DNA from 3 places in the Streptomyces sp. NPDC058632 genome. Region 1 is predicted to be linked to each of the others. Evidence: riboswitches for the same ligand, from Rfam matches in the RefSeq annotation. Region 1 holds a riboswitch; each other region holds the start of a gene.
What was found. Region 1 has a riboswitch for cobalamin ahead of ACFWVE_RS09675 (energy-coupling factor ABC transporter permease). Riboswitches for the same ligand answer to the same signal wherever they lie in the genome.
Positions count from the first base shown of each region.

Region 1 (10,308 bases):
AGGTCGCGGTCGAGGCCGGTGGTGGGTTCGTCGGCGAGGAGGAGGGGTGCGTCGCCGACGAGGGCGAGGGCGGTGGCGGCGCGCTGGGCGAGGCCGCCGGAGAGTTCGTGCGGGTGGCGGTCGAGGTGGTCGGCGGGGAAGGCCGCGCGGGCGGCGGCCTTTTCCCCGGCTGCGCGCAGGGCCGCGCGGCCGCGTACGCCGGTGAGTGCGGCGACCGTCTCCTCCATCTGTGCGCGGATGGTGCGGACCGGGGTGAGGTGGGCGGCCGGGCTCTGCGGGATGAGGCCGATGCGCCGGCCGCGCACGGTGCGGGCGAGGGTGCGTTCGTCGGCGGCGAGCAGGTCGAGGTCGCCGAGGAGGGCGCTGCCGGCGGTCTGCGCGTTGGCGGGGAGCAGGCCGAGGAGGGCGGAGGCGAGGACGGACTTGCCGCAGCCGCTCTCGCCGATCAGGGCGAGGCATTCGCCGGGTACGACGTCGAAGTGGGCGTCGGTGACGGCGGCGACGGGGCCCGGGCCGGGCACCAGGAAGCGCACCGACAGTCCGCGTACGGAGAGGACGGGAGGTCGCTCGGTCACAGCATGAGCTCCGATCGGCGGCGGGGGTTGATCCGTTCCCGCCACACTCCGGCGAGTCCGGCGATGGCGAGGGTGGGGATGATCAGGAACAGGCCGGGGAAGAGGGTGGGCCACCACTGGCCGGCGAGCAGGGTGCCGCGGGCGCCCTGGATGAGGGTGCCGAGGCTGGCGGTGTGGGTGGGCAGGCCGAGGCCGAGGAAGGACAGCGCCGATTCGTGCCACATGGCGTGCGGGATCATCAGGACGGCGGCGAGTCCCGCCTGTGGCAGTACCCCGGGCAGCAGGTGGCGCAGGACGACCCGTCGGCGGGAGGCGCCGCCGGAGACGGCCGCGTCGATGTACGGGCGGGAGCGCAGGGAGAGGACCTCGGCGCGGACGATGCGGGCGGTGGACAGCCAGTGGGTGGCGGCGACCGACACCACCACCGGCCACACGCCCGGCCGGAACATGGCGACGATGAAGATGCCGAGCAGCAGGTGCGGGACGGAGGAGATGGTGTCGACCAGGCGCATGACGAGGCGGTCGACCCAGCCGCCGAGTGCTCCGGCGGCGGCTCCGACGGCGGTGCCGATCACGGTGGCGGTGAGGGCGGCCACGACTCCGACGAGCAGGGAGACCCGCAGGCCGTAGACGCAGCGCAGCAGCAGGTCGCGGCCCACGTCGTCGGTGCCGAAGGGGTGGGCCCAGCTCGGTGGGAGGAGCTTCGAGGCGAGGTCGACGGCCTGCTGGTCGAGCTGGACCAGCGGTGGGACGAGCAGGACCGCGAGGGCGGTGAGGCCGACCAGGGTGGCGGAGACGCGCAGGCGCAGGGTGTGGGTGGAGCGGCGTGCGGTGCCGCGTGGGCGCCACGCCGGTTCCGTTGCCGGGCCGGGTGTCGTGCCGGCCTTGGTGCGGGCCGTCGTTCCGGCTGTGGATTCAGTCATCGCCATCACATCTCACCGAGCTTCACCCTCGGGTCGGTCAGTCCGTACAGGAGGTCCGCCAGGAGGTTTCCGGCGAGGACGGCGGCGGTGGCGAGGGTCGTCAGCGCGGCCAGGAGCGGGAAGTCGACGGCGGTGGCCGCCTCGACGGTGGCGGCGGCGATGCCGGGCCAGCTGAAGACGGTCTCCACCAGCAGGGCGCCGGTGATGAGTTCGGGTACGCGGGAGCCGATCAGGGTGAGGACGGGCAGGAGTCCGGAGCGCAGGGCGTGGCCGAGCAGGACGGTGCGTTCGTCGAGGCCGCGGGCGCGGGCGCCGCGTACGGGGTCCTCCGCGAGGGCGTCGCCGACGCCCTGGCGTACGTACAGGGTGAACCAGGGGAGCTGGGAGACGGCGAGGACGCCGGCGGGGAGGACCAGGTGGTGTGCGACCTGTCCCGCGGTGACGTGTTCGCTGTCGGTGTCGGTGAGGCCGCCGGCCGGGAGGACGCCGAGGTGGAGGGCGAACAGCCAGACGGCGAGCAGGGCGATCCAGAAGACCGGCGCGGCCTCCAGGGAGTACGCGAGGGAGGTGACCGTACGGTCGAGGGGTGAGCCGGGGCGGCGGGCGGCGAGGACGCCGAGCAGGGTGCCGAGCAGGATGGCGACGGTGAACGCGACGGCGCACAGCAGGGTGGACCACACGATCCGCTCGCCGATGGCCTCGGCGACCGGCTGGCGCAGCACGCTGGACTGGCCGAGGTCGCCGGTGACGGCGGAGGTCAGCCATTCCCACCACTGGACGGCGAAGGGGCGGTCCACGCCGAGGTTCTCGCGGAGCCGGTCCAGGGTTTCCTGGTCGGCGCCGAGGGCGGCGGTGCCGGCGTAGGCCTTGACGGGGTCGAAGGGGGAGGCGGCGGCGATGGCGAAGACGCCGAAGGTGACGACGAGCAGGACGGGCACGGCGAGCAGGGCCCGCCGTGCCACGAGGCGGGCCATGGGGCCCCAGGGCAGTGGGGTCACTTCTTCGGCTTCCAGTCCTCGGCGTTCCACCAGGGGCCGCTGGCGAAGCCGTGCTCGTGCGGTTCGACCTGGGTGGTGAGTGCGTCCCAGCGGTCGGCGAGGACGTAGAGGTGGTCGATGTGGGTGAGGAAGGTGTAGCCGGGGTTCTTGACGAGTTCGCGCTGGAGGTCGTCGTAGGCGGCCTTGCGGTCCTCGGGGTCCTGGCTGCGGCGGCCGGTTTCGAGGGCCTGGTCGACGGCGGGGTTGTCGTAGCGGGCCATGTTGTTGAAGCCGTCGCCGGCGAGGGAGGAGTGCAGGAGGGTGTAGAGGCCGAAGTCGGGGTCGCCGGTGCTGCCGAAGCCGGCGAGGACGGCGTCCTTGCCCATCCGGGGTTCGATGACCTCCCAGGTGGCGCCCTCGACCTTGACGTCGATGCCTGCCTTCTTGGCGTCGGAGGCGTAGGCGAGGGCGTGGTCCTGGCGGACCTTGTCGCCGGAGGGGTAGTAGAGGGTGAAGGAGGCCCGGACGCCGTCCTTGGCGCGGATGCCGTCCTTGCCGGCCTTCCAGCCGTCGCGGTCGAGGATGCTTTCGGCCCCGGCGAGGTCCTGGGGGCGTTCGATGTCCTTGGTGTACCAGGTGTCGTCGAGGGGCAGCGGCCCGTAGGCGGGGCGGCCTGCTCCGTCGAGGATCTTGTCGACCATGGCCTTGCGGTCCACGGCGAGGTCGAGGGCGCGGCGGATCGCGGTGTCGCCGGTGACCTTGTTCGCGGTGGGGAGGGTGACGGCGCGGAAGTCGTAGGAGGTGGCCCGGTAGGTCTTGAGGCCGTCGTCGTTCTTGAAGGTGGCGGCGAGGTTGGGCGGGAGGGTCGCGCCGTCGAGGTCGCCGGAGCGCAGGCGGGTGGCGCGGACGTCGTCGTCGGCGATGATCGCCATGGTGAGTTTTTTCACCTTCGGGGCGCCGCCCCAGTAGTCCGGGTTCGCCTTGAAGGTGAGTTTCTCGCCCTTGCTCCAGCCGGTGAGGACGTACGGTCCGGTGCCGACCGGTTCGGTGTTGAAGGCGCCGGTGTTGGGGTCCTGCCCGCCCGCGATGTGCTCGGGGACGATGGGCAGGACGGTGCGGGCGGCGAAGGCCGCGTACGGGTACTTGAGGGTGAAGACGACCTTGTCGTCGCCGTCCGCGCGGACCTGTTCGACGGCGTCCAGTTCGCTCTTGGCGGTGTTGTTGGTCTTGTCGTCGAGCACCGTTTCGTACGTGTAGACCACGTCCTCGGCGGTGAGGGGTTCGCCGTCGCTGAACGTCACGCCGGAGCGCAGGGTGTAGGTGTAGGTGCGGCCGTCGTCGCCGATCTCGGGCAGGGCCTTCGCCAGGGCGGGCTTGAGTTCCAGGTCGGCCTCCCGGGCGAGCAGCCCGTCGAAGATCTTGGAGTTGCCGTCCTTGCCGTAGCCGAGCAGGGGGCTCAGGGTGTCGGGTTCGGAGGGAACGCCGATCACCACGGACTCGGCGGACCCGCCGCCGCCCGCGCCGGCGTCCGAGCCGCCGGTCGGCGCCGAGCAGGCGGCGGCCAGCGCGAGCGCGGCGGCGGTGGTCGCCGCGCCGGTGGTACGCCGTATTCGTCGGGTCGTCATCGAACCTCACACCTCTGCTGACTGGAATGCGTTGTTGCATATTAATTGCAGCAAGGTTCTGCCCAGGGCCCCGGCCCCTCATGCCGGCACTTCGGCGATCTGCGGCCGCCCGAGTGCCACCCCCTGCCATCGACGGGCGTCGGGCGTCAAGACCGCAGGTGTGCGCGGGGGTACGGGCTGCGGAACGCCGTCCGCGCGCCCCCGGTACCCGCTTGTCACCGGGCCGGAGCCGGTCTACTGTCGCCACGCCTTGGTGAACGGGAAATCCGGTGCGATACCGGTGCGGCCCTCGCCACTGTGATCGGGAAGTCCGGCTCCGGCCCCTGGTCCTGTCCCCGACAGGACCGACGGGGCAGCCACTGGGTCCATCCAGGACCCGGGAAGGCGGAGCTCGGGCGGTGGTACCCGTCAGCCAGGAGACCGGCCAAGGCGCGTCAACCATCCACGAGGTGCTGGAGAGGGTCTGCTGAGCCATGCACATTGCCGAGGGTTTTCTGCCACCGGCGCACGCGGTCGCCTGGGGCGCCGCGTCGGCGCCGTTCGTCGTCCACGGAGCCCGGTCGCTGATCCGTGAAGTCAGGGAACATCCCGAGAGCACGTTGTTGCTCGGTGCCTCGGGGGCGTTCACCTTCGTTCTGTCCGCGCTGAAACTGCCCTCGGTGACCGGGAGTTGCTCCCATCCCACCGGCACCGGGCTGGGCGCCATCCTGTTCCGGCCGCCGGTCATGGCGGTGCTGGGCACCATCACCCTGTTGTTCCAGGCCCTGTTGCTCGCCCATGGCGGGCTGACCACGCTGGGCGCCAACGTCTTCTCCATGGCGGTCGTCGGGCCGTGGGCGGGGTACGGCGTGTACCGGCTGGCGCGGCGGTGCGGGGCGCCGCTGATGGCGGCGGTGTTCTGCGGCGCGTTCGTCGCCGACCTGTCCACGTACTGCGTCACCAGCGTGCAGCTGGCTCTCGCCTTCCCCGACCCGGGGAGCGGGTTCCTGGGCGCGCTCGGGAAGTTCGGCTCCATCTTCGCCGTCACGCAGATTCCGCTCGCGGTGAGCGAGGGGCTGCTGACCGTGCTGGTGATGCGCCTGCTGGTGCAGTCCAGCGGGGGCGAACTGGCCCGTCTCGGCGTGCTGGTGGCCGAAGTCGCCCGCAACAGGCCCGCCGCGTCGGCAACGGCCGGGACGGCGGGAACGGAATCGGAGGTGGCGCGATGACCAGGAACGCGAAGATCAACACGCTGCTGCTGCTCGCCGTGGCCGCGCTCGCGGTGCTGCCACTGGCGCTCGGGCTCGGCGACCACAAGGAGGAACCGTTCGCCGGTGCGGACGGCGAGGCTCAGAGCGCGATCACCGAGATCGAACCGGACTACGAGCCGTGGTTCTCGCCGCTGTACGAACCCCCGTCCGGTGAGATCGAGTCGGGGCTGTTCGCCCTCCAGGCCGCCGTCGGCGCGGGTGTCCTGGCGTACTACTTCGGGGTGCGGCGCGGGCGCCGGCAGGGCGCGGAGCGGGCCCGGGAGCAGCAGCCGGCGCCCGGCCCCGGCCCCGGCCCCGGCGAGGCGGTCTCCCCCGGGCCCCGGGCCTGATCGCGCGTGCTGCCGATCGACGCGGCGGCGCACAGCAGCCGCTGGCGCCGCCGTCATCCGGTGGACAAGGCCGTACTCGGACTGGGTCTCACCGTGCTCGCGATCTCCCTGCCGCCGTGGCCGGGCGCGGCGCTGGTGCTGGTGACCGCGCTCGCGGTGCTGCTGGGCCCGGCGGGGGTGCCGGGCCGGCGGCTGTGGCGTGCCTACCGGGTGCCGCTGGGCTTCTGCGTCACCGGGGCGCTCACGCTGCTCGTGCAGGTGGGCGGTTCGGGCGGTTTGGTGTCACCGGCCCCCGAAGGGCCGCTGCGCGCGGGTGAGTTGCTGCTGCGCACTTCGGCGGCGTCCCTCGGGGTGCTGCTGTTCGCGTTCACCACGCCGATGTCGGACCTGCTGCCGCGCCTGGTGCGGGCCGGGGTGCCCGCACCGCTGGTGGACGTGGCCCTGGTGACGTACCGCATGAGCTTCCTGCTGCTCGACTCCGTGCGCCGGGTCGGTCAGGCGCAGGCGGCCCGGCTGGGGCACACCACCCGGGCGGCGTCCTGGCGTTCGCTGGGCGGGCTCGGCGCGACGGCGTTCGTCCGGTCCTTCGACCGGGCGGCGCGGCTGCAGACGGGGCTCGCCGGACGCGGCTACGACGGCACGCTGCGCGTCCTGGTGCCCGAGGCGCGTATCTCCGTACGGTTCACGGCCGTCAGCGTGCTGCTGCTCGTGGCGCTGGTCGCCGTCACCCTTCTCCTGGAAAGCCGGATGTCATGAGTGCTCCCGCGCCCAACGGTCCCGCACCGAACGGTCCCGCGCTGGTCGCCCTGCGGGACGCGTCCTTCGCGTACGAGGACGGCCCGGCCGTGCTGACCGGCCTCGACTTCGAGGTGCGTCAGGGGCGCGCGCTCGCGCTGCTGGGCCGCAACGGCAGCGGCAAGACCACGTTGATGCGGCTGCTGAGCGGTGGACTGCGGCCGAGCGGCGGCGAGTTGACGGTGGAGGGCCGGCCCGTCCGGTACGACCGCAAGGGACTGACGCGGTTGCGGACGACGGTGCAGTTGGTGGTGCAGGACCCCGACGACCAGTTGTTCGCGGCGTCCGTGGGCCAGGACGTGTCGTTCGGGCCGTTGAACCTCGGACTGTCCGACACGGAGGTACGGGCGCGGGTCGCACAGGCGCTGGCCGCGCTCGACATCACCGCGCTCGCCGAACGGCCCACCCATCTGCTGTCCTACGGGCAGCGCAAGCGGACCGCGATCGCGGGTGCGGTGGCGATGCGGCCGCGCGTCCTGATCCTGGACGAGCCCACCGCGGGTCTCGACCCGGACGGTCAGGAACGGCTGCTCGCCACGCTCGCCGGTTTGCGCGAGCGGGGCACCACGGTCGTCATGGCGACCCACGACGTGGATCTCGCCCTGCGCTGGGCCGACGACGCCGCGCTGCTCACCCCGTCCGGGGTGCGTACCGGGCCGGTCGCCGGGATGCTGGCCCGCGGCGAACTCCTCCGGGCGGCCGGCCTGCGGCTTCCGTGGGGCGTCGCGGCCGCGGACCTGCTGCGTGCGTGGGGGCTGCCGGCCGACGGGGGTGGCGCCCCTCGCACCCCGGAGGAACTGGCGGCGGTGGCCGCGACCCGCCGGCGGAGTGCTCCGCCCACTGACCGCATCATCCGGAAAGTCCCCCTTGCAGGTGATCCCGACGACCCCGCATCGTGAGTCCTTTCGATCACAACAACGCTCCAGTACCGTACAGTTGGCCGAAAATCGGCCACCGGGAGACGGGGCACGTGCGCTGAACCGGCTTGGAAGCGGAGGGCGTTGCGGGTGCGAGGGACAAGCGGTGCCCCTGCGTCCAAGCCTCTCGGGCGCGCTGGTAGCCGCTCGACAGCCGTACCACGCCGCCATGTTCCACCAGCAAATTCACGACGAAATCGGCTCCGGCGACGGACCGTGCACGCAGGCAAGTTCCGGCACTCATTCGGATGACTACCATGGGGCCAGTTTCGATCCGGAGATTGGCCGTCCTCTTGGCGGATCCGTCCCGGACCGCGGTCGGCGCGCGTGCCGTCGGCCCTTCCCCTTCCTGCACTCGAGTATCGAGGGACCGCTGAATGTCAGTGCCTGCACCGCCCAGTCAGCACCGGCCGGCGAAGGCGCCCCAGGCCTCGCCGGCCATCCCCGTGGTCGTCCTGGTGGTGAGCGCGGCGGCTGCGGGGACGGCGGTGGCGATGGCGCCTGCCGACGCCACCACGTGGACGCTCGCGTCGGCCCTGGTCGCCTGGTGCTGCGTGGCCGTCACGGTCCTCGTCGGCGCCCTGCTCGTCGGCCGGGCCCGTCGGGCGGCCTGGAAACGGGGTGACGAGGCGGACCTGCTGAGGGGCCGACTGGACCAGTTCACCGCCGAGTCGGCGTACCTGGTGAACGTCACGATGCCGGCCGTCGTCAAACGGTTGCGTGACGGAACCGGTACGGGCGACGCCCTCGCGAGCGTGACTGAGCCGTCCGACCCGCAGCTGCGGCGCATCATGCACGCCTTCGCCGCCGTCTGCGAGGAGTCCGTCCAGCACGCCGCGGCCCTGAACACCGAACTCCTTCAGGCCCGGCAGGAAATGGACGAGACCGCCGCCGAAGTGGAGCGGCTGACGCACAAGGCGCTGCCCGCCGCCGTGGCGAAACTGCGCGAGGGCAGCTCGGCGGACACGGTGCTCGCCGAGTTCGAGTGGTCGCACGCCCCGATGCTCCGGGCCCCCGCCGAATCGTTCGTCCGGGAGCTGGCCCGCAGCGAGCGCCGGGCCTCCGCCGCGCAGGCCACCTCGGCGAAGTCCCTGAGCCGCGTGCAGGCCAAGGCGGTCAGCATGCTCGCCGACCTGAGGGAGATGCAGGAGCGGCACGGCGAGGAGGTCTTCGGCGATCTGCTGAAGCTGGATCACAGCACGTCGCAGCTCGGCCTCATGACGGACCGCCTCGCACTGCTCATGGGCGGCCGGTCCAGCCGGGCGTGGAACAAGCCGATCGTGATGGAGAGCATCCTGCGCGGCGCGGTCGGCCGGATCGCCGCCTACCGGCGGGTGCGGCTGCACTCGTCGAGCACCGCGGCGGTCTCCGGGTTCGCGGCGGAGGGCGTGATGCATCTGCTCGCCGAGCTGATGGACAACGCTGCCAACTTCTCGCCGCCGATCGACGAGGTCCACGTGTACGTGGAGGAGCGCAGCGCCGGCATCGTCGTCACGATCGAGGACAGCGGCCTGAAGATGGCGGACGCGGCGATGCGCCACGCCGAGGAGGCGGTGGCCGGCCTCGTGCCCGACCTCGCCTCGCTGCAGGGCACGCGACTCGGTCTTGCCGTCGTGGGGCGGCTGGCGACGAAGTACGGCATCGATGTCAACTTCCGGCCGTCCTCGCGCGGCGGCACCGGCGTCGTCGTCCTGCTGCCCCCGCAACTGCTCGCCCAGCAGCGGGACCCGGGCCCCGGGCAGGCCGCGGGCCGCCCGCCCGCCGCCCCGCCCGTGGCCGAGGCCACGCCCGCCCTCCCTGCGGCGCCCGCGCCCGCAGCGTTGCCCGCCGTGGAGATGCCCCGCACCGCCCCACCGCGTCCCGCCGCCGAGCGGCCCGCCGGGCGGCCGGAACTTTCCGGGCAGGGCGGCAGGTCCCGAAGCGCCACGCCGAACGGGCTGCCCGTCCGCAGGCCCGGACGCACCATGGCCGAGGCGGAGCGCGAGCGCGAGCAGCGCCGGCCCTCCGCCGGCCCCGCGAACAGCGCCCCGGCGGACGGTACGGCGCGCGACGCGGGCTCCCGCTTCGGTGCCTTCCACCGGGGCCGCCAGTCCGGAAACAGGGCCGGCGGGCCGGAATCCGGGCCGCCGGCGTCCTCGTAGACCCACACCATCGTCCACCCGTACGGCGCCCGGGGCATCGGCGTCCCATCCCCCCTGCTCGAGTTCGTGAGATTGGAGAAACGGGCGGTGACCGGTCAGCCCGGCGCCACCGTCCCGACACCCACCATGCAGACCACCGACAACAGCCTCACCTGGCTTCTGCAGAGTCTCCTGGAGCGCACCCCCGGCACCCGGCACGCGCTGGTGCTGTCCCGGGACGGCCTCAAACTGTGCTGGTCCGAGCATCTGTCGCTCGACCAGGCCGACCAACTGGCGGCGATCTGTTCCGGAATCCAGGCGCTCGCGCAGGGCGCCTCCGTCGAGTTCGGCGACGGGACCGGCGGGGTGCGTCACTCCATGACCGAGTTCCACGGCGGCCTGCTGTTCATCGTGGAGGCCGGTGAGGGGGCGCACCTGGCGGCCCTCGCGGACGAGAGCGCCGACCCGAGCGTGGTGGGCCATCAGATGACGGAGCTGGTCGAGCAGATCGGGGAGCACCTGCGGGCCGAGCCCCGGACGCCCGCCCGGGGAAGTGCCACGTCGTGATGCGCAGGCCCGTGGACACCGGTGACCCCGACCGGCTCTACCTGGTCACCAACGGACGCAGCCGTACCGATGACTCGTTCGACCTGGTCACCCTCGTGGTCAGTGAGTGCGAGCCCACCCCCGGAATGCAGTCGGAGCATGCCCGGATCCTCGACCTGTGCCGTCATCCGACGGCCCTGGTCGAGATCGCCGCGGAGCTGAACCTGCCCATCACCGTGGTGCGGATCCTG
Region 1 covers NZ_JBHXQZ010000017.1:77,569-87,876, forward strand. The annotation lists gene ACFWVE_RS09655 (ABC transporter ATP-binding protein) at 1-575, opposite strand, end outside; gene ACFWVE_RS09660 (ABC transporter permease) at 572-1,504, opposite strand; gene ACFWVE_RS09665 (ABC transporter permease) at 1,504-2,472, opposite strand; gene ACFWVE_RS09670 (ABC transporter substrate-binding protein) at 2,493-4,100, opposite strand; cobalamin riboswitch at 4,335-4,544, shown strand; gene ACFWVE_RS09675 (energy-coupling factor ABC transporter permease) at 4,574-5,308, shown strand; gene ACFWVE_RS09680 (energy-coupling factor ABC transporter substrate-binding protein) at 5,305-5,679, shown strand; gene cbiQ (cobalt ECF transporter T component CbiQ) at 5,686-6,435, shown strand; gene ACFWVE_RS09690 (energy-coupling factor ABC transporter ATP-binding protein) at 6,432-7,373, shown strand; gene ACFWVE_RS09695 (sensor histidine kinase) at 7,769-9,532, shown strand; gene ACFWVE_RS09700 (roadblock/LC7 domain-containing protein) at 9,620-10,078, shown strand; gene ACFWVE_RS09705 (DUF742 domain-containing protein) at 10,075-10,308, shown strand, end outside.

Region 2 (10,308 bases), on a different contig from region 1:
TGTAGATGTCGATGGTGGAGCGGTTGGCGTCCAGGTAGAACACCTTGTTGACGACCGTCTCGACCAGGTCGACGTCGTGGGAGATGACGATGAAGCCGCCGCGGTAGGTCTTGAGGTAGTCGCGCAGCCAGACGACCGAGTCGGCGTCGAGGTGGTTGGTCGGCTCGTCGAGCAGCAGCGTGTCCGCGTCGGAGAACAGGATGCGGGCCAGCTCGATACGGCGGCGCTGACCGCCGGAGAGCGTGTGCAGCGGCTGGCCGAGCACCCGGTCGGGCAGGTTCAGCGCGGCGGCGATGGTGGCGGCCTCGGCCTCGGCGGCGTACCCGCCCTTGGTGAGGAACTCGGTCTCCTGGCGCTCGTACTGCCTCAGCGCCTTGTCGCGGGTGGTTCCCTGGCCGTTGGCGATGCGCTGCTCGTTCTCCCGCATCTTGCGGATCAGGGTGTCCAGGCCGCGGGCGGACAGGACGCGGTCGCGGGCGAGCACGTCGAGGTCGCCGGTGCGGGGGTCCTGGGGGAGGTAGCCGACCTCGCCGGAGCGGGTGACGTTGCCGGCGGCGGGGACTCCCTGGCCGGCGAGGACCTTGGTGAGGGTGGTCTTACCGGCGCCGTTGCGGCCGACCAGGCCGATGCGGTCGCCCTTGGCGATACGGAAGGTGGCGCTCTCGATGAGGACACGGGCACCGGCGCGCAGCTCGATGCCGGAGGCGGAGATCACGGACAGGCTCCAGGGCGTTGGGTGGCGGTGGGCGGCTGAGGGCGTTCCCGCCGTCTAATGCGCGAGGAGAATGGCCATGGGAGCCATTCTAACGGGGCCGCGCAACCTCTTTTCCGGCGTGCGGGTGTGCGGTGCGGGTGGCCCGCCGGGCCGGGTGCGTTGTCAGTGGGGGGTGCCAGACTGGGCGGCAGGTCGAATTTCTGGCGGTCTTCCGGCGATTGTCCGGTTGTGGGACACAAGGGGTGATGACCGTGGCAGGCACGGGTGGCGGGCGTCCGGGCATCTTTCCGACCCTGCTGTACGCGGACGCGAAGGCGGCGATCCGGCAGCTCACCGAGGCCTTCGGGTTCACCGAGCTGTCGGTGTACGAGGACGAGGGCGGCGGTGTGGCCCACGCGGAGCTGGTGCAGGGCAACGGCGCGGTGATGCTGGGTTCCAAGGGCACCGGCAGCCCGTTCGACAAGGCGATGGAGGGCTCGGGGCCGGTCGGCGTCCACGTCGTCGTGGACGACGTGGACGCGCATCACCGGCGGGCGGTGGAGCAGGGCGCGGAGATCCTGACGCCCCCGACGGACCAGGACTACGGCTCGCGGGACTACATGGCCCGGGACATCGAGGGCAATGTCTGGAGCTTCGGCACGTACGCGCCCGAGACGGGGGCGTGAACGGGGAGCGGGGAGGGCTGCGCGGGGAAGGGCCGCGTTTGAGGGGGCAGGGAGCGTCGGGGCGGCCGCGGGCCCGCAGGACCGCGCGGGCGGGCGGTCCTGCGGAACGGGCGGGCGGTGTCAGCTTCCGGTGTGCACCTGGAAGGCGGCCCGGCGGACGGCTTTGGCCAGGGCCGGATCGGGGTGCGCGGCGGCCAGGGCGACCAGGACCTGGACGGTGCGCGGGTGTCCGACGGCGCGCACCTCGTTCAGCAGCGCGGGGACCGTGGGCTGGACCGCGGACTCCAGATGCCGTACCAGCAGCGGAGCCTCCCCGTGGTCGGCGACCGCGGCCGCGGTGTCCACCCACAGCCAGGTGGCCTCCGACCGGGTGAGGACCTCGTGGGCGTCCTCGGGGTCGGCGCCGTCGTGCTCGGCGAGCCACAGCAGGGCGTAGGGCCGCAGGGTCGGCTCGTCGTGGACGGCGCGGACCTCGGGTTCGGCGGGGGCGCCGACGACCCGCAGCGCCTCGAAGGCGAGGCCGCGCAGCAGGGCGTCCTCACCGCGGGCGGCCTCGAGCAGTTCGGTGACGGCGCTGCCCACCGGGCGGGCGGCGAGCCAGGCGCGGTACTCGGCGCGGGCGGCGTTGGGGCGCAGTTGGGCACAGCCGCGGAGCATGTCCTCGGCACTCTGCTCGATGTTCCCGGCGGGGCTCTGGGCGGCGACGCAGATCTGCTCCAGCTTGACCCAGACCGCCCAGCTGCCGAGCGGGGTGAGGGTGGCCTGTCCCTCGCCGTAGGTGAGAGCGCCCACGGCGGCGAGGGCGCGCAGGGCCCAGTCGAGGAGCGGGGCGAGCGCGGAGTCGTCGGCACCCGGCCCGGTGGGGGCGGAGGTGGGCGCGGGGGCGGGCGCCGCCGCCGGTCTGAGCTGGGGTCCGGGCGACGGCTCGGGGTGGGCGGGGTCGGAGGAGCGGGGCCCGTAGTCGACCTCGCAGCGTTCCGTGCGCAGTTCGGTGACCCGCTGCTGCAGGAGGTCGAGAAGCTGCGGGACGGGAACCGGGCCGGCCGACAGCTGGAGGAAGGAAAGCACCTGCGGCATGGCCGAGACGACCTCGCCCACGGTGGCGGGCTCGTGGCCCTCGGGCTCCGGGTGGGCGAGCGACCAGGCGTCGAACAGAGCGACCCAGCCGCGTAGCACGGCGCTGTCGTCGCGGTTCCAGGCGCGCAGCCGCCAGCCGGGGCGGGCGGTGTCGCCGTGCACCTCGACCAGGCCGGCGAGCCGGGCCGTGTCCCAGTCGGCGCGGACCTGAGCCGGGGTCAGCCCCAGGTCGTCGGCCGCCCATTCGGCGGTCGTGTCGGAGAGGATGGCCTGGCCGGCGGCGGTGGCGCTGCCCCGGCCGGGGCCCAGGGCCGCGTCGGCCCAGCGGGCGACGCGGGCCGCACCGGCCAGACCGGAGCGCGCCATTCGGGCCAGCTCCGCAGGGGCCGGTGTGCCTTCCGGCGGGCGTGGCGCGGGGCGGCGCGAGCGTTGCTGGTTCATCGCCCTGGGGGCGGCGGCCAGGGGTCGCGGGCGGACAAGTCGAAGCCTGGAGTCGCGCGGGATACGGGACGTCACGGGTGCAGTCTCGCGGTTGACGGTCCGAAAACCCAAACGGAATGTCACAGGCGGCGAGGGGGATGGCCAATGCACCGGGGCGCACGGGCGGTCGGCGGAAGGAAACACGCCGGGACGGGCCGGGGACACGCGGCGGAGCGGAGTCCCCGGCGGCGGCCCGTGGAACCGGTGGTCACGGCTGTCCCGCGGGCCGCCGCCGGGGTGGCCGGCGCGGTGCGCGGCGGTCACATGAAAGGGGTGAGGAAGCGTCGCAGCGCCTCTTCGTAGGTGTGCGGGTCGGCGTTCCACATGGCGCCGTGCGGAGCGTTGTCGACCGTGTGCAGGGTGACCGTGTTGGGCTGGGCGGCGGCCAGGCGACGGGAGGGCAGCCAGGGGGCCACCGTGTCGCCGGGGCCGTGGACGATCAGGGCGGGGATGCCGACGCGCTCCGGCCCTGTGGTGCCGGGGTGACGACCACCGTGATGGTGGCCGAGGTGGTCGCCATGGCGGCCGGTGCGGCCCTGGGCGGCGCGGACCGCCAGCGGCAGCAGCGCGCCGGGCGTACGGCGGGCGGCGGCGAGGGCCCGGAGTGTCGATTCCCAGCTGAGCACCGGGGAGTCGAGGACCAGCCCGGCGACGTGGTCGCGCAGCCCGGAGCGGGCGGCGGCGCGCAGCGCCATGGTCGCGCCGGTGGACCAGCCGAGCAGGACGACCTGCCGGGCGCCGGCGTCCACCGCGTACCGGATCGCCGCGTCGAGGTCGCGCCACTCGGTCTCGCCGAGGTGGTTGAGGCCGTCGGGCGAGCGCGGTGCGCCCTGGTCTCCCCGGTAGGCGAGGGCGAGCACCGGGAAGTGGTGCCGGTGCAGGAACTCCATGAGGTTCATGGTGTGTTCCCGGGTGGTGCCGAGGCCGTGCACCGCCAGCACCCAGGTGTCCCGGACGCCCGGCACGAACCAGGCGGGGAGCGGGCCGAGTTCACCGGGGACGTCGACGTCGGTGTGGTCCAGGCCCAGGGCCGTCCCCGGGTCGCCGACGTAGAGGTTCGGGGTGAGCCAGACCCGGTCGCCGGGCTCGAGGGTGCCCCGTACGACGCGTTCGACCCGGCGTACGACGGTGTCGGCGGAGGACGGAACACCGTCCAGGACGGGTCCGACGACCGCGTGCGCGCCGTCACCGGCGAGGCCGTAGCGGCCGGGCCGCAGCGCGGCGAGGTGCCGGGTGAGGGTGACCTGTCCGGTGGCGATGCCGTGCACGGTGAGCCGGGGCTCGGTGGGCAGGGGTCTGCCCGGCGGCGCCTTGAGGGCGGCGTCGCTGGCAAGCCGGCCGACCGCCACCGCGGCGACGGAGGCCCCTATCACGGCGGTGACGGCAGCGGCCGTCGCTCTGACAGTACGCACCCACCCAGTGTCCCGGCGGACCGGCCGCCCGGCCACCCCGGCGGCTGCACGGGGCCGAGCTGCCGGGGACTCGGTCGATGGACGCTACGCCGGGGGCCGCCACCGGCGTCGGCCGGTCGCTCCGGGCGGCACACCGCCGCCCTCCGGCATCGGGCAGGCCGGCCGCGCTGCCCGTGAGCCCGTGGACGATCCAGCCGGTCAGCCGTGCTGGCCGTAGCTCTGCAGGCGGTCCGTGACCTCTGCGAGCCGGTCGGTCGACAGGAGGTTCGGGGAGCGGCCGGGGACGGACGAGGCGGTCAGCCAGAGCCGGCACATCCACTCCAGCTGGGCGGTGCGGTCGTAGGCCTGGTCGAGGGTCGTGCCGTAGGTGACGGTGCCGTGGTTCTGGAGGAGGCAGCCGGTGCGGTCCTCGATGGCGCGCAGCATGTTCTCGGCCAGCTCGTCGGTGCCGTAGGTCGCGTACGGGGCCACCCGTACGGGTCCGCCGAGCGCGGCGGCCATGTAGTGGATCAGCGGGAGTTCGTCGACGAGCGTGGAGACGGCCGTCGCGTGCACGGCGTGGGTGTGCACCACCGCGCGGGCGCCGGTCGTGCGGTACACCGCGAGGTGCAGGGGCAGCTCGCTGGTCGGGACCAGGGTGCCGAGGACCTGCCGGCCGGTGAGGTCGACGCCGGTGACGTCGTCCGGGGTCAGCCGGTCGTAGGGCACGCCCGACGGTGTGACCAGCACGGTCTCCCCCACCCGCAGCGAGACGTTGCCGGAGGTCCCGACGACGAGCCCGTCCGCGACGGTCCGGCGGGCCGCCCCTACGAGGGCGGTCCAGGCGCGGGCCTCCCCGTCGCTCGCCGCCCGCTCCTGCGCGCCCCGCCGGTCGACCTGTCGCTCAGCCATGCCGTGATCCTGCCGGGTGACCGAAATCTCTTCAACGGCGTTTCTTCGGTTCCCGCCCGTCCCCGCCCTCCCCCGGCTGCCCGCCCGCGACCGCCTTGACCGACCATGGAGCAGTCAGCTCCATCACGGTCACCCCAATGCCCATCCCAGTTCATCTTCCGTTCATCCAGGTTACCTACCTTCAACGTGCCAATGACTTCGAACGATTGCCTGGGTAAATGGAAAGCTTCTCGCTGATCCTCGCGATTGTGGTGGTAACCGCACTCGCGTTTGATTTCACGAACGGTTTCCACGACACCGCGAACGCGATGGCGACGACCATTTCGACCGGTGCTCTCAAGCCCAAGGTGGCGGTGGCGATGTCCGCCGTGCTCAACCTGGTGGGCGCCTTCCTCTCCGTGGAGGTCGCCAACACGATCTCCAAAGGCCTCGTCGACGAGGCCGGCATCCGTCCCGAGGTCATCTTCGCCGCACTGGTCGGCGCGATCCTCTGGAACCTCCTGACCTGGCTGGTCGGCCTGCCGTCCAGTTCCTCGCACGCCCTGATGGGCGGCCTGATCGGCGCCACCGTCGCCTCGGCGGGCTTCGGCGCGGTGCACGGCGACGTCCTGGTCACCAAGGTGCTGATCCCCGCGATCGCCGCACCGCTGGTCGCCGGCCTGGCCGCGATGTTCGCCACCCGGCTGACCTATCGCCTGGGCCGCAAGGCTGCCGGCAGCAAGTCCTCCGAGAAGGGGTACCGGGCCGGACAGATCGCCTCCGCCGGTCTGGTCTCCCTGGCCCACGGCACCAACGACGCCCAGAAGACGATGGGCATCATCACCCTGGCCCTGGTCGCCGGCGGCACCCTCGCCCCGGACTCCGACCCCCCGCTGTGGGTCATCCTCTCCGCGGGCGTGGCCATCGCGCTGGGCACCTACCTCGGCGGCTGGCGCATCATCCGCACCATGGGCAAGGGCCTGACCGACCTCCAGCCGCAGCAGGGCTTCGCCGCCCAGACCAGCGCCGCGACGGTCATCCTGGCCTCCTCCCACCTCGGTTTCTCCCTGTCCACCACGCACTCCGTCTCCGGTTCGGTGATGGGTGCGGGCCTGGGCCGCAAGGGCGGCGTGGTCCGCTGGTCGACGGCCACCCGGATGTTCGTCGCCTGGGGTCTGACGCTGCCGGCGGCGGCCCTGGTCGCGGCGATCGCCGAGTGGGTCTGCGGCTTCGGCAGCTGGGGCACCGCCCTCGTCGCCGTCTTCCTGATCGGCTCCAGCGCCGCGATCTGGAAGGTCTCCCGGCGCGAGGTCATCGACCACACCAACGTGAACGGCACCGACGACACCGACGGGGAGCAGGGCGGCGTCGTGACCGCGGCCATGGCCGCGGTGGCCACCCCGCCGGCGGGCCACGTGAGCGACGAACTCTCGGCCGCCGTCCCGGCCCCCACCGACCCGACGGCCCCTCCGGCCAAAACCACGGTCTGACCCCACAGCAGGACGCGAAGGAAGAAGAGCACCATGGAGATCGACTGGGCCGCCCTCGGTTCCGTCTTCGGCGTCAGCCTCGTGGTCACCGTGGCCCTGGTGGCCCTGTTCACCCTGGGCATCACCGGCCTGTCCCGTCGTGAACGGGCTGCCGCCCGGGGCGAGTCCGCGGGCCTCGCGGTCACCGGCGCCTACGCCTGCTTCGCGGCCTGCGTGGCGGCGGTGGCGTACGGGATCTACCTGATCATGGCCTGACGGTCCGTCCGGCGGGCGGTGCGGGGCGCGTTGCCTCCGTACCGCCCGTTCGCCGTGCCCGTACCCCTCCGGCATTCACCCTTCGAAACCTCCTGTGGGCCTCGGCACACTTCAGCCCCGCAGGTCAACGGCAAGTTGACGGTTCTTCCGGACCATGGTGAACTGCCGGAGCCAATACGGGCGGCAGGAGAGGAAGCCGGTGCGATTCCGGCGCGGTCCCGCCACTGTCACCGGGGTGAACCACCCCGGGAGCCAGGAACTCTCGCCGCCGGTCTCGTCGAACCAGGGCGTGGACACCCTGAGTGAGGACATATCGCCATGCCCGGCTGCCTGTTCAGGTCGACCAGCGACGCCCCGCCCCCGCTCGGGGCGGCCACCCCCACCGGATCCCCCACCGGCTGAACCCGTGGGTGCCGATCGCGCGTTCGCGTACGGCGCCGCTGCCGGCCTCCTCGGCGACCTGCTCCTCGGCGATCCCCGCCGAGGGCATCCGGTCGCCGCCTTCGGGCGGGCCGCGGCTGCCGTGGAGCACATGCTGTGGCGGGACGACCGGGGCCGCGGCGCGCTGCACACCGCCGTCTGCGTCGGCGGGGCCGTCGCTCTGGGAAGCCTGGCCGCCCGCTGCGTACGCTCCTCCCCCGCCGCCTCCATCGCCCTGACCGGCGCGGCCACCTGGGCCGTCGTCGGAGGAACGTCGCTGGCCCGGGAGGCCCGCGCCATCGGGCGCGCCCTGGCGTCCGGGGACGTGACGGCGGCGCGGGCGCGGCTGCCGCACCTGTGCGGGCGGGACCCGCAGGCACTGGACGCCGACGGAATCGCCCGCGCGGTCGTGGAGTCCGTCGCCGAGAACACCTCCGACGCCGTGGTGGGCGCCCTGGTGTGGGGTGCCGTCGCCGGTGTGCCGGGGCTGCTCGGGTTCCGGGCCGTCAACACCCTGGACGCCATGGTCGGCCACAAGTCCCCCCGCCACCTGCGGTACGGCTGGGCCTCCGCGCGCCTCGACGACGTCGCCGGGTGGCCCGGGGCACGGCTGACCGCCGTCCTCGCCTCGGCCGCCGGGCCGGACCCGCGGGGTGCCGTGCGGGCCTGGCGCGCGGATGCCGCCAGGCATCCGAGTCCCAACGCCGGGCCCGTGGAGGCGTCCTTCGCGGGTGCGCTCGGCGTGCGGCTCGGCGGGACTCTGTCCTACGCCGGGCGGGTCGAGCACCGGCCCGTCCTCAACGACGGTGGCCGTGCCGTGACCGTGGCGGACATCGACCGCGCGGTACGGCTCTCGCGCCGCGTCGGCTGGCTGGCGCTCGGTGCCGGCGCCGTCGCGCGGCCCGTGGTACGAGCGGTGATCCGGTCGGTGGTGCGGACGGCGCACCGTGGGAAGGGATGTACGTCATGAGTGGTGGGGGCCTGCTGGTCGCCGGTACGACGTCGGACGCCGGCAAGAGCGTGGTGACCGCCGGGATCTGCCGGTGGCTGGTGCGGCAGGGCGTCAGGGTCGCGCCGTTCAAGGCGCAGAACATGTCGCTGAACTCGTTCGTGACGCGGGAGGGCGCCGAGATCGGCCGGGCGCAGGCCATGCAGGCCCAGGCCTGCCGGGTGGAACCGCACGCGCTGATGAACCCGGTGCTGCTCAAGCCCGGCGGGGAGCGGAGCAGCCAGGTCGTCCTGCTGGGCCGGGCGGTCGGTGAGCTGAGCGCGCGCGGCTACCACGGCGGGCGGCAACAGCAGCTTCTGGGCACGGTGCTGGACTGTCTCGCGCAGTTGCGGGGCACGTATGACGCGGTGATCTGTGAAGGGGCAGGCAGTCCGGCCGAGATCAATCTGCGGCGCACCGACATCGTCAACATGGGGATCGCCAGGAACGCCGGGCTCCCCGTCCTCGTCGTCGGCGACATCGACCGCGGCGGTGTCTTCGCCTCCTTCTTCGGTACCGTCGCGCTGCTGTCCCCCGAGGACCAGGAACTGGTCGCCGGGTTCCTGGTGAACAAGTTCCGGGGCGATGTCTCGCTCCTCGAGCCGGGCCTGGACATGCTGCACGGTCTGACCGGGCGGCGCACGTACGGCGTGCTGCCCTTCCGTCACGGGCTCGGCATCGACGAGGAGGACGGACTGGCCGTGTCCCTGCGGGGTGCCGTGCGGGAGTCCGCGGTCGCCGCGCCGGTCGGCGAGGACGTGCTGCGGGTCGCCGTGTGCGCGGTCCCGCTGATGTCCAACTTCACGGACGTGGACGCGCTGGCCGCCGAACCGGGCGTCGTGGTCCGCTTCGTGGACCGGCCCGAGGAACTGGCCGACGCCGACCTCGTGGTGGTACCGGGCACGCGCGGCACCGTACGGGCGCTTCAGTGGCTGCGGGAGCGCGGGCTCGCACACGCGCTGACGCGGCGGGCGGCCGAGGGGCGGCCCGTGCTCGGGATCTGCGGCGGCTTCCAGATACTCGGCGAGCACATCGAGGACGACGTGGAGAGCCGCGCCGGCCGGGTCGACGGGCTCGGCATCCTGCCCGTACGGGTCCGGTTCGCGCGGGAGAAGACGCTCGCGCGGCCCGTCGGGGAGGCCCTCGGGGAGCCCGTCGAGGGCTACGAGATCCATCACGGGGTCGCCGACGTACGGGGAGGGACGGCGTTCATCTCCGATGACGGCGGACACGGCCTGGACGGCTGCCGGGTCGGGCAGACCTGGGGCACGCACTGGCACGGCTCGCTGGAGTCGGACGGTTTCCGCCGGGCCTTCCTGCGCGAGGTGGCCGCCGCCGCGGGGCGCCGTTTCGTGCCGGCCCCCGACACCTCGTTCGCCGCGCTGCGCGAGGAGCAGCTCGACCGGCTCGGCGACCTGATCGAACAGCACGCGGACACGGACGCGCTCTGGCGGCTCATCGAGTCGGGCGCGCCGCAAGGACTGCCTTTCATTCCACCGGGAGCGCCCGCATGAGCACAGTGTTGTTGTTGTCGACCGCCGACACCGATCTGCTGGCGGCCCGCGCCGCCGCCGGCGTCTCCTACCGGATCGGCAACCCGACCCGCGTGGACGTGACGGCCGAGCTGCCCGCGCTGCTGGACGGCGCGGACCTCGCCGTCGTACGGCTGCTGGGCGGCAAGCGCGCCTGGGAGGACGGGCTCGCGGCGCTCAGGGCGTCCGGGATCCCGACGGTGCTGCTCGGCGGGGAGGCCGTGCCGGACGCGGAGCTGATGGCCGAGTCGTCGGTGCCCGCCGGTGTCGTGGCGGAGGCGCTGAAGTACCTCGTGGAGGGCGGCCCGGACAACCTGACCGAACTGGCCCGGTTCCTGTCGGACACCGTGCTGCTCACCGGCGAGGGGTTCGAACAGCCGCGGAAGATGCCGGAGTACGGCGTC
Region 2 covers NZ_JBHXQZ010000080.1:6,867-17,174, reverse strand. The annotation lists gene ACFWVE_RS26300 (ABC-F family ATP-binding cassette domain-containing protein) at 1-715, opposite strand, end outside; gene ACFWVE_RS26295 (VOC family protein) at 967-1,380, shown strand; gene ACFWVE_RS26290 (hypothetical protein) at 1,501-2,898, opposite strand; gene ACFWVE_RS26285 (alpha/beta hydrolase) at 3,198-4,349, opposite strand; gene ACFWVE_RS26280 (class II aldolase/adducin family protein) at 4,548-5,240, opposite strand; gene ACFWVE_RS26275 (anion permease) at 5,459-6,709, shown strand; gene ACFWVE_RS26270 (hypothetical protein) at 6,743-6,964, shown strand; cobalamin riboswitch at 7,087-7,249, shown strand; gene ACFWVE_RS26265 (cobalamin biosynthesis protein) at 7,371-8,354, shown strand; gene ACFWVE_RS26260 (cobyric acid synthase) at 8,351-9,886, shown strand; gene cobN (cobaltochelatase subunit CobN) at 9,883-10,308, shown strand, end outside.
Region 2: it holds a riboswitch for cobalamin, as region 1 does, so the genes downstream of both, ACFWVE_RS26265 (cobalamin biosynthesis protein) here and ACFWVE_RS09675 (energy-coupling factor ABC transporter permease) in region 1, are expected to answer to the same signal.

Region 3 (10,308 bases), on a different contig from region 1:
ATGGAGCGCTGGATCTGGCTGTACTGCTCACGGAATCGCTGTGGTGCCATGGCGTGTCCTCCACCGGGACGATGGCGGCCGGGGCCGCGGGAGCTGTCGTGGAGCGGAGTCGGTGTCGTCGGGTGACGCTGTCGTCGGGCGGTGCCGCCGTCCGACGACGCCGGTCGGACGGCGCGTCGTGAATCAGAGCCGTGGGACGTCCTTTTGATACAACGTCACACCTGTGGGGCGCGGTTGCGGAGCACTACCATCCATGGGGTGACAGCGGGAAGCGAATCGGTGCTGGAACTGCTGCCGATGGTGTTCGCCGACCCGGGCGAAGCCCTGGCGGGGGCGGAGAAGGTGCTGGGCGGCCGTCCCACGCCGCTGCACGCGTCCGTCGCCCATCAGGTGATCGGCATGTGGCAGCGGGACTTCGGGGACATGCGGCTGGCCCTGACCCATCTGCGGCGGGCCCGTGACTGGGCGGCACGCACGGACTCGGCCGAGCGGGAGGCGGACGTCCTGGGCACCCTCGGGGTGGCGTTGGTGCACGCGGGGCGCACCCGGCAGGGCCTGGACGCCCTGAGCCGTGGCGTCGAGCGGTGCACCGGGCACACACGCGCGCGTGTGCTGTTCCGGCGTGCGTACGCGTGGTGGGTGCTGGGGCATCACAAGGAGGCGCTGGAGGACGTACGGCGGGCGATCACCGTGCTGCGGCAGGTGGACGACGTGATCTGGACGGCACGTGCCCTGACCCTGCGCGCGACGGTGCATCTGGCACTGGGCGCGGTGGAGCGGGCGGAGGCCGACTTCACCGCGGCGGAGGCGCTGTGGGACACCACGGGCCAGGAGCACGACAAGGCGGACGCCGTGGAGAGCCGGGGTCTCGCCGCGTTCCGCTCCGGTGACGTCCCGGCGGCGCTCAGGCTGCTGGACGAGGCGGAGGAGCGCTACGCCAAGCTCGGCACGCCGACGTTCATGCTCGACATCCGGCGCTGCGAGGTGCTGATGGCGGCGGGACTGGCGTCCGAGGCGCTGGCCGGGGCGGACGCGGCGGTCAAGGCGCTCGACGGGATCGGCGGCCAGTCCACCCGCAAGGCGGAGCTGCTGCTGGCCGCCGCGCGGGCGGCCCGGCTGGCGGGCGACCCGCAGACGGCGATCGCCCGCGCGGCGCTCGCCGTGCGGCTGTTCGCGGGGCAGCGGCGCACCTGGTGGGAGACGCACGCGCGGCTGGTGCTGATCGAGGCGCGGCACGCGGCCGGACGCGGTTCGGGGCGGCTGGTCGCGGAAGCCGCGGGGGTGGCCGACCGGCTGGCCGCGCTGGGCGCGCCGGCGGCACCGGAGGCGTCACTGCTCGCGGGCCGGATCGCGCTGGACCTCGGCTGGACGGCGGACGCCGAGCGGCATCTCGCGATCGCCGCCCGCAGCAGACGCAGCGGTCCTCCGCTCGCGCGGCTGACGGGCTGGGCGGCGCAGGCGTTGCGGGCGCAGGCGGCCGGGTCCGCGCGGGGTGTGCTGGAGGCCTGCCGGCGGGGACTCGACGTGCTCGACGACCACCGGATGACGCTGGGCGCGTCGGAGCTGCGGGCCCGTGCCACCGCGCAGGGCGCGGAGCTGGCCGCCCTGGCGCAGCGGGCGAGCCTGGTTTCGGGCGGGCCGCGGCGACTGCTGGTGTGGAGCGAGCGCTGGCGGGCCACCGCGCTGTCCACGCCGCCCACCCGGCCGCCCGCCGACCCGGCGCTGCTCAGCGGCATGACGGCCTACCGGGAGATCGCCGCCCGCGCGGAGGAGGCGCGGAGGGACGGCAGGGCCGTACCGGCACTGGAACGGGAACAGCGGCGCCTGGAGCGGGAGATCCGTTCCCGCACCCTGCACGTGCGTGGTACGGCGGCCGACGGCCGGGGCCGGTTCGACGTCGGGGGCCGGTTCGACGTCGGCAGGCTGCTGCGGCGGCTGGACGACAGCGGGGACGTCCAGCTGGTGGAACTCGCCGTGCTCGACGGGCGGGTGCAGGTGCTGCTGTGCGGGCAGGGGCGGGTACGGCGGTTCGAGGCGGGGCAACTGGCCGCGGCGGAGACCGAGGCCGAGCATGTGCAGGCCGGGCTGCGGCGCCTGGCCCATCCGGGGGCTCAGGCGCGGCTGCCGGTGGTGGAGGCCGCGGGCCGGCGTCTGGAGGAGCTGCTGCTGGGCCCGGCGGCGGCGCATCTGGGCACCGGTCCGCTGGTGGTCGTACCGCCGGGACGGCTGCACCGGGTGCCGTGGGCGCTGCTGCCGTCGTTGCGGGACCGGGTCTTCAGCGTGTCGCCGTCGGCGAGCGGCTGGCTGCGCGCGCGGGAGACCGCGCCGCCGCCCGGGGGCCGCCAGGTGCTGGTGCGCGGCCCCGGACTCGCGACGGGCGGCGCGGAGGTGCCGGAGCTCGCCGGCCGGTACGGCGGGGCGCGGGTCCTGGAGGAGGACGACGCGAGGGTGGAGCGGGTCCTGGAGGAACTGGACGGGGCCGAGCTGGCGCACATCGCCGCGCACGGCGAGTTCCGCGCGGACGGCCCGCTGTTCTCCTCGCTGCGGATGGCCGACGGGCCTCTGATCGTGCACGACTTCGAGCGGCTCGACCGCAGCCCGTACCGGATCATCCTGCCCTGCTGCGACACCGCCCGGTTCGCCAGTGTGGGTGCCGACGAACTCCTGGGCCTGGTCACGGCCTTGCTGCCGCTCGGTACGGCGGGCGTGGTGGCGTGCAGCGCACCCGTCAACGACGCCGCCGTGGTGCCGCTGATGCTCGCGCTGCACAAGGGACTCGACGCGGGCCTTTCCCTGGCCCAGGCCCTGCGCGACGCACGGGCCTCCCTGCCGGGCGACGCGGTGCACCGGGCCACCGGGTGGGCGTTCTCGGCGTTCGGCGCGGCCTGAGCGGAGACTTCGAGGGCCGGGGTACGAGGCATCAGGCGGGCTGGACCTCCCGGGGTTCGGTCGACCTGGGGTCCGTTGACCGGAGTTCCGTCAGCCGGGGCAGGGCGGTGCGGTCGCTCGCGCCGAGGCGGGTGTAGGCGCTGTACAGGTGGTTGCCGACGGTGCGGACCGACAGGGTGAGGCGTTCGGCGATCTGCCGGTTGCTGAGACCGGTGGCGGCGAGGGTGACGATCTGCCGTTGCCGTGCGGTGAGTTCGCCCAGGACCAGACCCGCCAGCGCGGGGGTGCGGGCGCCCTGGCAGCGGCGGGCGAGGGCGACGGCGCGGGTGCGTGCGGTGCGGGCGGCGCCCGGGTCGCGGTGGGCGGTGGCGGCCTGGGCGTAGGCCTCGGCCGCGAACAGCAGGAAGCCGCGCCGCTCCAGCTCCCCCGCCGCGCGGTCCAGGGCGGGACCGTCGGCGTGTGCGAGGGCGTCGGCATGGGCGGCGAAGACACCGGTGGGCCGCCCGGCGGCCCGCTCGGGGGTGCCCAGGCGGACGGCTTCGTAGGGGTCGCGGGAGGGGTGGTCGACGGGGGTGGCTCCGATGGCGTGCCGCACGCCTGTGACGTCGCCCGACTGTGTCCCGGCGAGGGCGAGTTCGGCTTGGCAGGAGAGGGCGGAGGGCGTCGTGCGCAGTCCCTCGCGGGCCCATGCGGCGGCCTCCCGCACCTCGCCCCGCAGTCGTGCGAACCGGGCCCGCAGTACCGCGTACCCGGCGGGCACCGGGGCTCCCTGCGCCACCAGCCAGTCCCCCACGGGTGCCGGGACCGTCCGGACGTCGTCCTGTTCGATCAGCGCGGTGAGGGCGGCGGCCTCGGCGGCCAGGGCGGGTCCGCACTGCTCGGGGGCGCGGGCCAGCCGTCGCGCCCGCAGCCTGCCGGCCGCGGCCCGCAGGACGGGGCCGTGCAGGGCGTGGGCCAAACGGAGGATCCCCTGATCGTCGACGTGGACCAGACCGTCGTCCTCCAGGCGTTCGAGGGCGACGAGGTCGAGACCGTCCGGGCTCTCCGGGTCCACCGGGTCCACCGGCAACGGTTCGGCGAAGGCGAGGCGGTCGAGCGCCTCGCGCTCGCCGGGGCCGGTACGGGTGAGCAGGTGGGCGGTGCGCTCACGGACGGCCGGGGTGAGCGGCACCGGGCCGCGCCAGGCCCACTCGGCGGTGCCCGGTACGCGGGTGAGCCGCCCGTGTTCCCCCAGCGCGCCGAGGAGTTCGCGCAGCAGCCGCAGGTCGCCGCCGGCGAGGCGGTGCAGCCGGTTCACGGTGAGCGGCTCCAGGGGCCGGCCGCCCGGGCCCGCCGCGACCAGTTGTGCGGTCTCCTCGCGGGGCAGTGGGTCCAGGGCCAGGCGGGGCAGCAGTTCACCGGTCCACAGCCGGGACACGGCGGCGGGTACGGGGGCTCCGTCGGTGACGACGATCAGCAGCCGGGTGTCCGGCCGTACGGCGAGTTGATGGACCAGGGCGGCGGAGGAGTCGTCGAGCAGATGGGCGTCGTCGACGAGCAGGGTCCTTGTTCCCCGGAGGAGTCGGACCGCCCGGTGCAGGGTGACCGATTCCGGCAGCAGCGGGGCGAAGGCGGCGAACGGCATCCGGTGGGCCTGCGGGATTCCCGCGACCCGGGCACAGTCGGTACCGCGGACGGCCTCGGTCACGAGCCGGGTCTTGCCCCGCCCCGCCGGCCCGGTCACCACGAGGCCGCGCCGGGCGCCGGTCAGCGAGCGCCGTATCAGATGGAGTTCGTCCTCACGGCCGGTGAACGGCCAGAGCGGCAAGGGCTCCGGCGTCACCGCGCCCGTCGCGTACGGCGCCTCGTCCCTCTCGTGCGGCGTGAACCGCGTGTACGGCGTGGTCGTGTCCCCGGGGAAAGTCGTCACATCTACAGGAGCGGGGTTACTCACCGCTGATACAGGGCGAGTTGAGTAGACCCCGACTCAGGCGCCGGGGGCCCCGCATGGGGCACCCTGTCGCCCATGACCCCTCGCTACTGCTCGCTGCCGCGGCAGCCGGCCCCCGCCTTCGCGCCGGGGCTCGCCGCCGGGCGGCTCGGCGCGCTGACGGCCGGGCGGCGGATGTGGGTCAACGGCACCGTGCTGCACTACTGCTTCTTCCGCGGCGACACCGACGGGTCGGTCATTCCCGTGCCGGGAACCGGTCGGACCCGCTGGGTGTCGTGGGGTGGCACCAAGACGCAGCAGGACGTGGTGCGTGGGTGCTTCGCCGAGTGGCAGGACCTCGGGATCGGGCTCACCTTCGCCGAGGTCCGCGACCGCTCGGAGGCGGAACTGCGCATCGGCTTCCAGTCCGGCGGCGGCTCCTGGTCCGCCGTGGGCAGGGAGGCGCTCCTGGCCGGTCTGCACGAGCGCACCATGAACTTCGGCTGGGACCTGACCGCGCCCGGGGAGCGCGGGACGGCCCTGCACCAGATAGGGCACGCCCTGGGCATGCTGCACGAGCACCAGAGCCCCTGCGCCGGTCTCCACTGGGACGACGAGGCCGTGTACGCCGAGCTCGCGGGCCCGCCCAACCACTGGAGCCGGGAGCGGACGCACCGGAACATCCTGCGCAAGCTGGATGCGAACGAGGTGAACGGCCCTGTCTGGGACGCCGATTCGATCATGGGGTACGCCTTCGCGCCGGGCCTGATCCTGGAACCGGAGCAGTACCGCGGGGGTGTCCATCCGCCCGGCACCCTGTCCGCGGCCGACAAGGAGTCCGTCCTCGGCTGGTATCCCCCGGCCGAGCGGCCCGGCCCGCCCACACTGGTGCCGTTCCGCTCGGTACCGCTGGGCCTGGGCCCCGGCGAACAGGCCGACTTCCACATCGACCCGGTGGAGACCCGCGCGTACACGGTGGGCACCTTCGGCGACGGCGACCTGGTCGTCGTGCTGTTCGAGGAGCGGGACGGGGAGCCCCGCTATCTCGCCGGGCACGACGACGGAGGAACCCCGCGCAACGCGACGCTCGCGGTCCGGCTCGTCAAGGGCCGCCGCTACTTCGTCCGGATCCGCCTGTACTCCGCACGGGGTTCGGGCGAGACGGCGGTCATGTGCTGGTAGCAGCACCGGGCCGCCGCGACGGACGCCACGACCACTGTCCGGCGCCGGGGGAGCGGTCGGGGGGGGGGGGCCGGGCGGGGGGGGGGGCGCGCCCCCGCGCCCCCCCCCACCCCCCCCCCCACGCGGCCGGCGCCGGCGCGCCGGGGGCCGCCCCGCGGCCCCCCCCCCCCCGGGCGGGGGGGCGGGGGGGGGGGGGGGGGCGGGCCCCCGGGGGGGGGGGGTCACCCCCCCCCGGCCCACGCCACCCCCCGGCCCCACGGGACCGGCCATGCCTTCGCGGGGAACGGTGGACGGCGGCCGGCAGGGGCGCTCAGCAGGGGCGGTCGCCGGCGATGGCGACGCGCTCGGCGACACGGCGCTCACGGCCGTAGTCGTTGACGGCGTAGTGCTGGGTGGCGCGGTTGTCCCAGAAGGCGATGTCCCCCGGCTGCCAGCGAAAGCGCACCTGGAACTCCGGGACGTGCGCCTGCTGGAAGAGGTACCGCAGCAGGCGGTCGCTCTCGTCACGGGCCATCCCGGTGATGTGGGTGGTGAAGGAGGTGTTCACGAACAGCATGCGCCGCCCGGTCTCGGGGTGGGTGCGCACGACCGGGTGTTCCACGGGCGGGAACCGGTCCTGATGGGGGATCAGCCGCTCGGGCCCGTAGAACCTGGCGAAGCCGGGGATGAAGTCGTGCACGGCCCGGGCCCCCTCGATACGGTCCTTCACCTCCTGGGGAAGGTTGTCGTAGGCGGCCGCCATGTCCGCCCACATGGTGTCCCCGCCGAACGGGGGCACCTCGCGCACCTGGAGGACGGCGCCGAGCGCGGGCCGCTCCCGGAAGGTGACGTCGGCGTGCCAGACGTTCTCGTAGGTCGGGGTGGCCGAGTCCCGCTTGTCGAAGCGGACGACGTCCTCGGTGGAACCGGTGGCGAGCAGCGGGTTCGTCTCCAGTTCGCCCCAGTGGCCCGCGAAGGCGCGCTGCTGGTCGGAGGTGAGGTGCTGGGCGCGGAAGAACAGCACCTTCCACTCCAGCAGAGCCCGGTTGAGTTCTTCGCGAAGCGCGGGGTCGAGCGGGCGTGAGAGGTCGACGCCCTTGATCTCGGCGCCGATCGTGCGTGCCTGCGGGACGACGTCGAACCGTTCGTAGGGGCGTTCCTCCCACCCTTCGGGCAGTCGGCGCAGCGTGCGCCGCCCCTCGTGCATCCCGTCCTGCGGGATGCGCGCTTCGCGCAGGCCTACGGCCGGATCAGCATGCGTGACGGTCATGAAGTGCTCCTTCTCGTGTCTGCTTCGCCACGGTGTCCGGCGTCCGCGGGAGGCAGGGGTGCGGGCGGGCCGAAAGCTGCCGGGACGGCCGGGCGCAAGGGTGTCCGGAGCGTCCGCCGGGAAGACGGAGGCGCGGTCCGGATTCAGGGTCGGGGTGCGTCGAGCCTGCGGCTCGAAGGCAGCCGGTTATCGACCGGAGCGTTCACAACCGATTCGGTCCGGGACGCGCAGAGGCCCCGTCATCGTGTTGAACCGGTGTGTGGTCACGGCACTGATTGTGGGATCTCCGCCCTCCTCTGTCAACGGGGGTCACAGGGGGGCGGCGGCGGACGCGTGGAGGCCGGGCGTCACCCGAACCTCCCGGCGCAGCAGTGCGGCCGGCCGCCGGAGCCGGTCCTGTCACGGTCCGTCCCGGCCGGCCAGGCAGCAGTCACCGCACTTCGAGCCGTTCGGCGCACGGTAGTAGAGGCAGCAACTGCGGCGTCGGAACGTGAGATCCGGTCCGGTGATCATTCCCGTACCCGCAAGTCGTCCGGTACCCAGCAACCCGGCCGTGAGGCCGGTGAGCGGTTCGCGCAGTCCGGGGCGGGCCCCCAACAGGGCGTGGGCCGCCCCGACGAGTGCGGAGGCGGCGTTCCCGTCCAGCAGGCGCGGAGCGATCCTGACGCGGAGTCCGGCCGCGAGCCCCCGCAGATGGCCCATCACCTGCTCGTTCAGGGCGAGAGCGGGTTCGGGCAACCGCTCGGTGTACCAGCCGGCGGGGCGGGGCAGGCGGAGGGCCGGCCCGTCGTCGGCACGCTGCAACTCCGTCAGGTCCAGGACGATCCCGTGCAGCAGCGCGCAAGCGAGGGCGGGGGACCACAGGCGTGCCGCGTGTCCGAGGTGGGCGATGGACACACCGGTCCGCGGTTCGCGGGTGTGGTGCCGGTGCGCCACGGCCTCGGCCAGGTCGGTGAAGCCCTTCGCATAGGAGTGGTCGAGCGGATGCCAGCCCTCGTCCCGGCCACCGACGTGCATGACGAAGAAACCTCCGAGGGCCGCCACGTCCCGGAGCGCCGCAGCGACGGCCCCGGCGGACGCCCGAGCATGTTCGGTCATGTCGGGGCGCCTCCTTTCCGGCGGATGTACCGACGCGGATCGATGAGTGGGTGGGCGCGGTCTCAGGAAGCCGTACGCCGCCGCGGTGGCGTGATGGCGTACAGGTCGAGGATGTCCGGTCGGGGCACTACGCCGGGTCCGCCGGCACGTGCCCAGGCGGCGATGTCCTCGGTGGCGTCCGGGTCGTTGACCAGTCCGAGCCAGACGGGCCGGGCGCCGGCAGCCCGGCCCGCCGCGGAGGGCTGGACGACGATGACGTTGGCCTGGTCGCACACGTCCAGGCACGCGGACACCCGCACAGGTACCTCCGCGCGCAGGCGCGCTGTCTGCGCCGCGTGGTCGACACCGATCACTTTCGGGCTGCCACAGCAGCAGTCCCTGCACACGACCACCCGGCAGGGCACTGGGGCGGGCTCCGAGGTCGCGACGTCGACGGACGTCGTTTCGGCCGGGCGCGCGTCGGCGGGCATGCGGCATCGTTCCTCTCTCCGGGGAGATCCGCCCCGGGGATGCGTCGAGGAGGCGACCGTGTGAGTCTCCTGGCTCCCGGGTCGATGCTCGCTCCGCGCCTTCCCACCCTGGTGCGGGCAGTGGTCGTGTGCGGGGCTCGCTCGCCGATCACAGTGGCGGGACCGCGCCGGATTCACACCGGCTTCCTCGTTCCGCCGTCGCCCTGTCGCCGGCCATCATTCCATTGCGCGGGCCCTCGCACCACGGTGGCCTCTGCCCCCGCCCGGAGGTGACCGGCCGGGCGGACAGGGCGTACGCGGACGGGAACGTCATTCCGCCTCCTGGACGTGCGGTGCCGTCGCGGGCGGCTCGGCCGGACGGTCCCGTCCTCCGTCGCGGCCGGACACCACGACGGCGAGGAGCCCGACGACGACCGCCCCGGCCGCGAGCCGTCCACCCGCCCGCGCCGCCCAGGCCGGCCAGGTCACACCCGTACGTCCCCCGGGCGCGCCCAGCCGCCCGGCCCTGCGGGCCGGCCGCAGCAACCGGAGCAACAGGAGCACCGCGACCGGCAGTTGCAGCAGCCAGAGCACGGTGCGCGGCCACTCCCCGTACCAGACGTTGGTCCCGTACAGCAGCGTGTGCCACACGCTCAGCACGTACACGACGATGACGAACCGGTGCAGCCGTCGCCAGGCGTTCGCTCCGATGCGGTGCCGGACGTAGAACAACAGGCCCAGGGGGATCGCCAGATACAGGGCGCCCTGACCGAGCGGGATGGCGACCCTGCCGGTCCCGGAGTCGTACCAGCCCGGCACGAAGCTGTCCGCGAAGCCCGCCCACAGCCGCTCGGCCCAGCCCGAATCCGCCTCGTAGCGGACGAGTTCCGCCGCGAACATCAGCGCGTGCGCGAGCATCAGGGCCATCGTGGTCAGGCTCGTGGTGCGGTGCCAGCGTTCCAGTACCCGTCGGGAGACCGGCAGCCGGGCGGGACGCGGCCCCGACAGCAGCAGTCCGAGCATCACCGTGCCCCACGCCCACAGCAGGCCCGACCACCCGAACGCCTGGCTGAGCAGATACATCCAGTAGGTACCGGGATCGGCCATGAACGGCATGACCGCGACCGTGTCGGAATCGCCCGAGTCCACGCGCGCGTACAGGAACACGAACACGGCCACCGTGACCACCACCGCCGCGGTGGCGTCGGGCAGAGCCGAGCGCAGATCGCCCCGCAGGGCGACACGGTCGGCGGGCGGGCGTTCTCGTCCCGGCCGGGAGGCTGTCCCGTCTTCGTCCGGACTCGCGTCTGACAGCATCAAGGGCCTCCCGGGCGCTGGCACCGCAGGGATGGTGCACGTGTGTCGTGGGGCAACCAGTCTGGCTGAGGGGACGACAAGTCACCGATACCCGATCCAGCCAGAGCCCGGAGCGATGACGAGGGCCGGCAGCTCACCGATCCGCTGCGGCCGCCGTTCCCGACTTCCCACCGGGTCCAGTGGGTACTGCGGATCCGCCGTCGCCGCACAGCCCG
Region 3 covers NZ_JBHXQZ010000023.1:54,912-65,219, reverse strand. The annotation lists gene ACFWVE_RS11750 (S8/S53 family peptidase) at 1-50, opposite strand, end outside; gene ACFWVE_RS11745 (CHAT domain-containing protein) at 298-2,889, shown strand; gene ACFWVE_RS11740 (LuxR C-terminal-related transcriptional regulator) at 2,921-4,798, opposite strand; gene ACFWVE_RS11735 (M12 family metallopeptidase) at 4,895-5,980, shown strand; gene ACFWVE_RS11730 (TauD/TfdA dioxygenase family protein) at 6,291-7,229, opposite strand; gene ACFWVE_RS11725 ((2Fe-2S)-binding protein) at 7,629-8,327, opposite strand; gene ACFWVE_RS11720 ((2Fe-2S) ferredoxin domain-containing protein) at 8,390-8,731, opposite strand; cobalamin riboswitch at 8,860-8,989, opposite strand; gene ACFWVE_RS11715 (ferric reductase-like transmembrane domain-containing protein) at 9,107-10,093, opposite strand.
Region 3: it holds a riboswitch for cobalamin, as region 1 does, so the genes downstream of both, ACFWVE_RS11720 ((2Fe-2S) ferredoxin domain-containing protein) here and ACFWVE_RS09675 (energy-coupling factor ABC transporter permease) in region 1, are expected to answer to the same signal.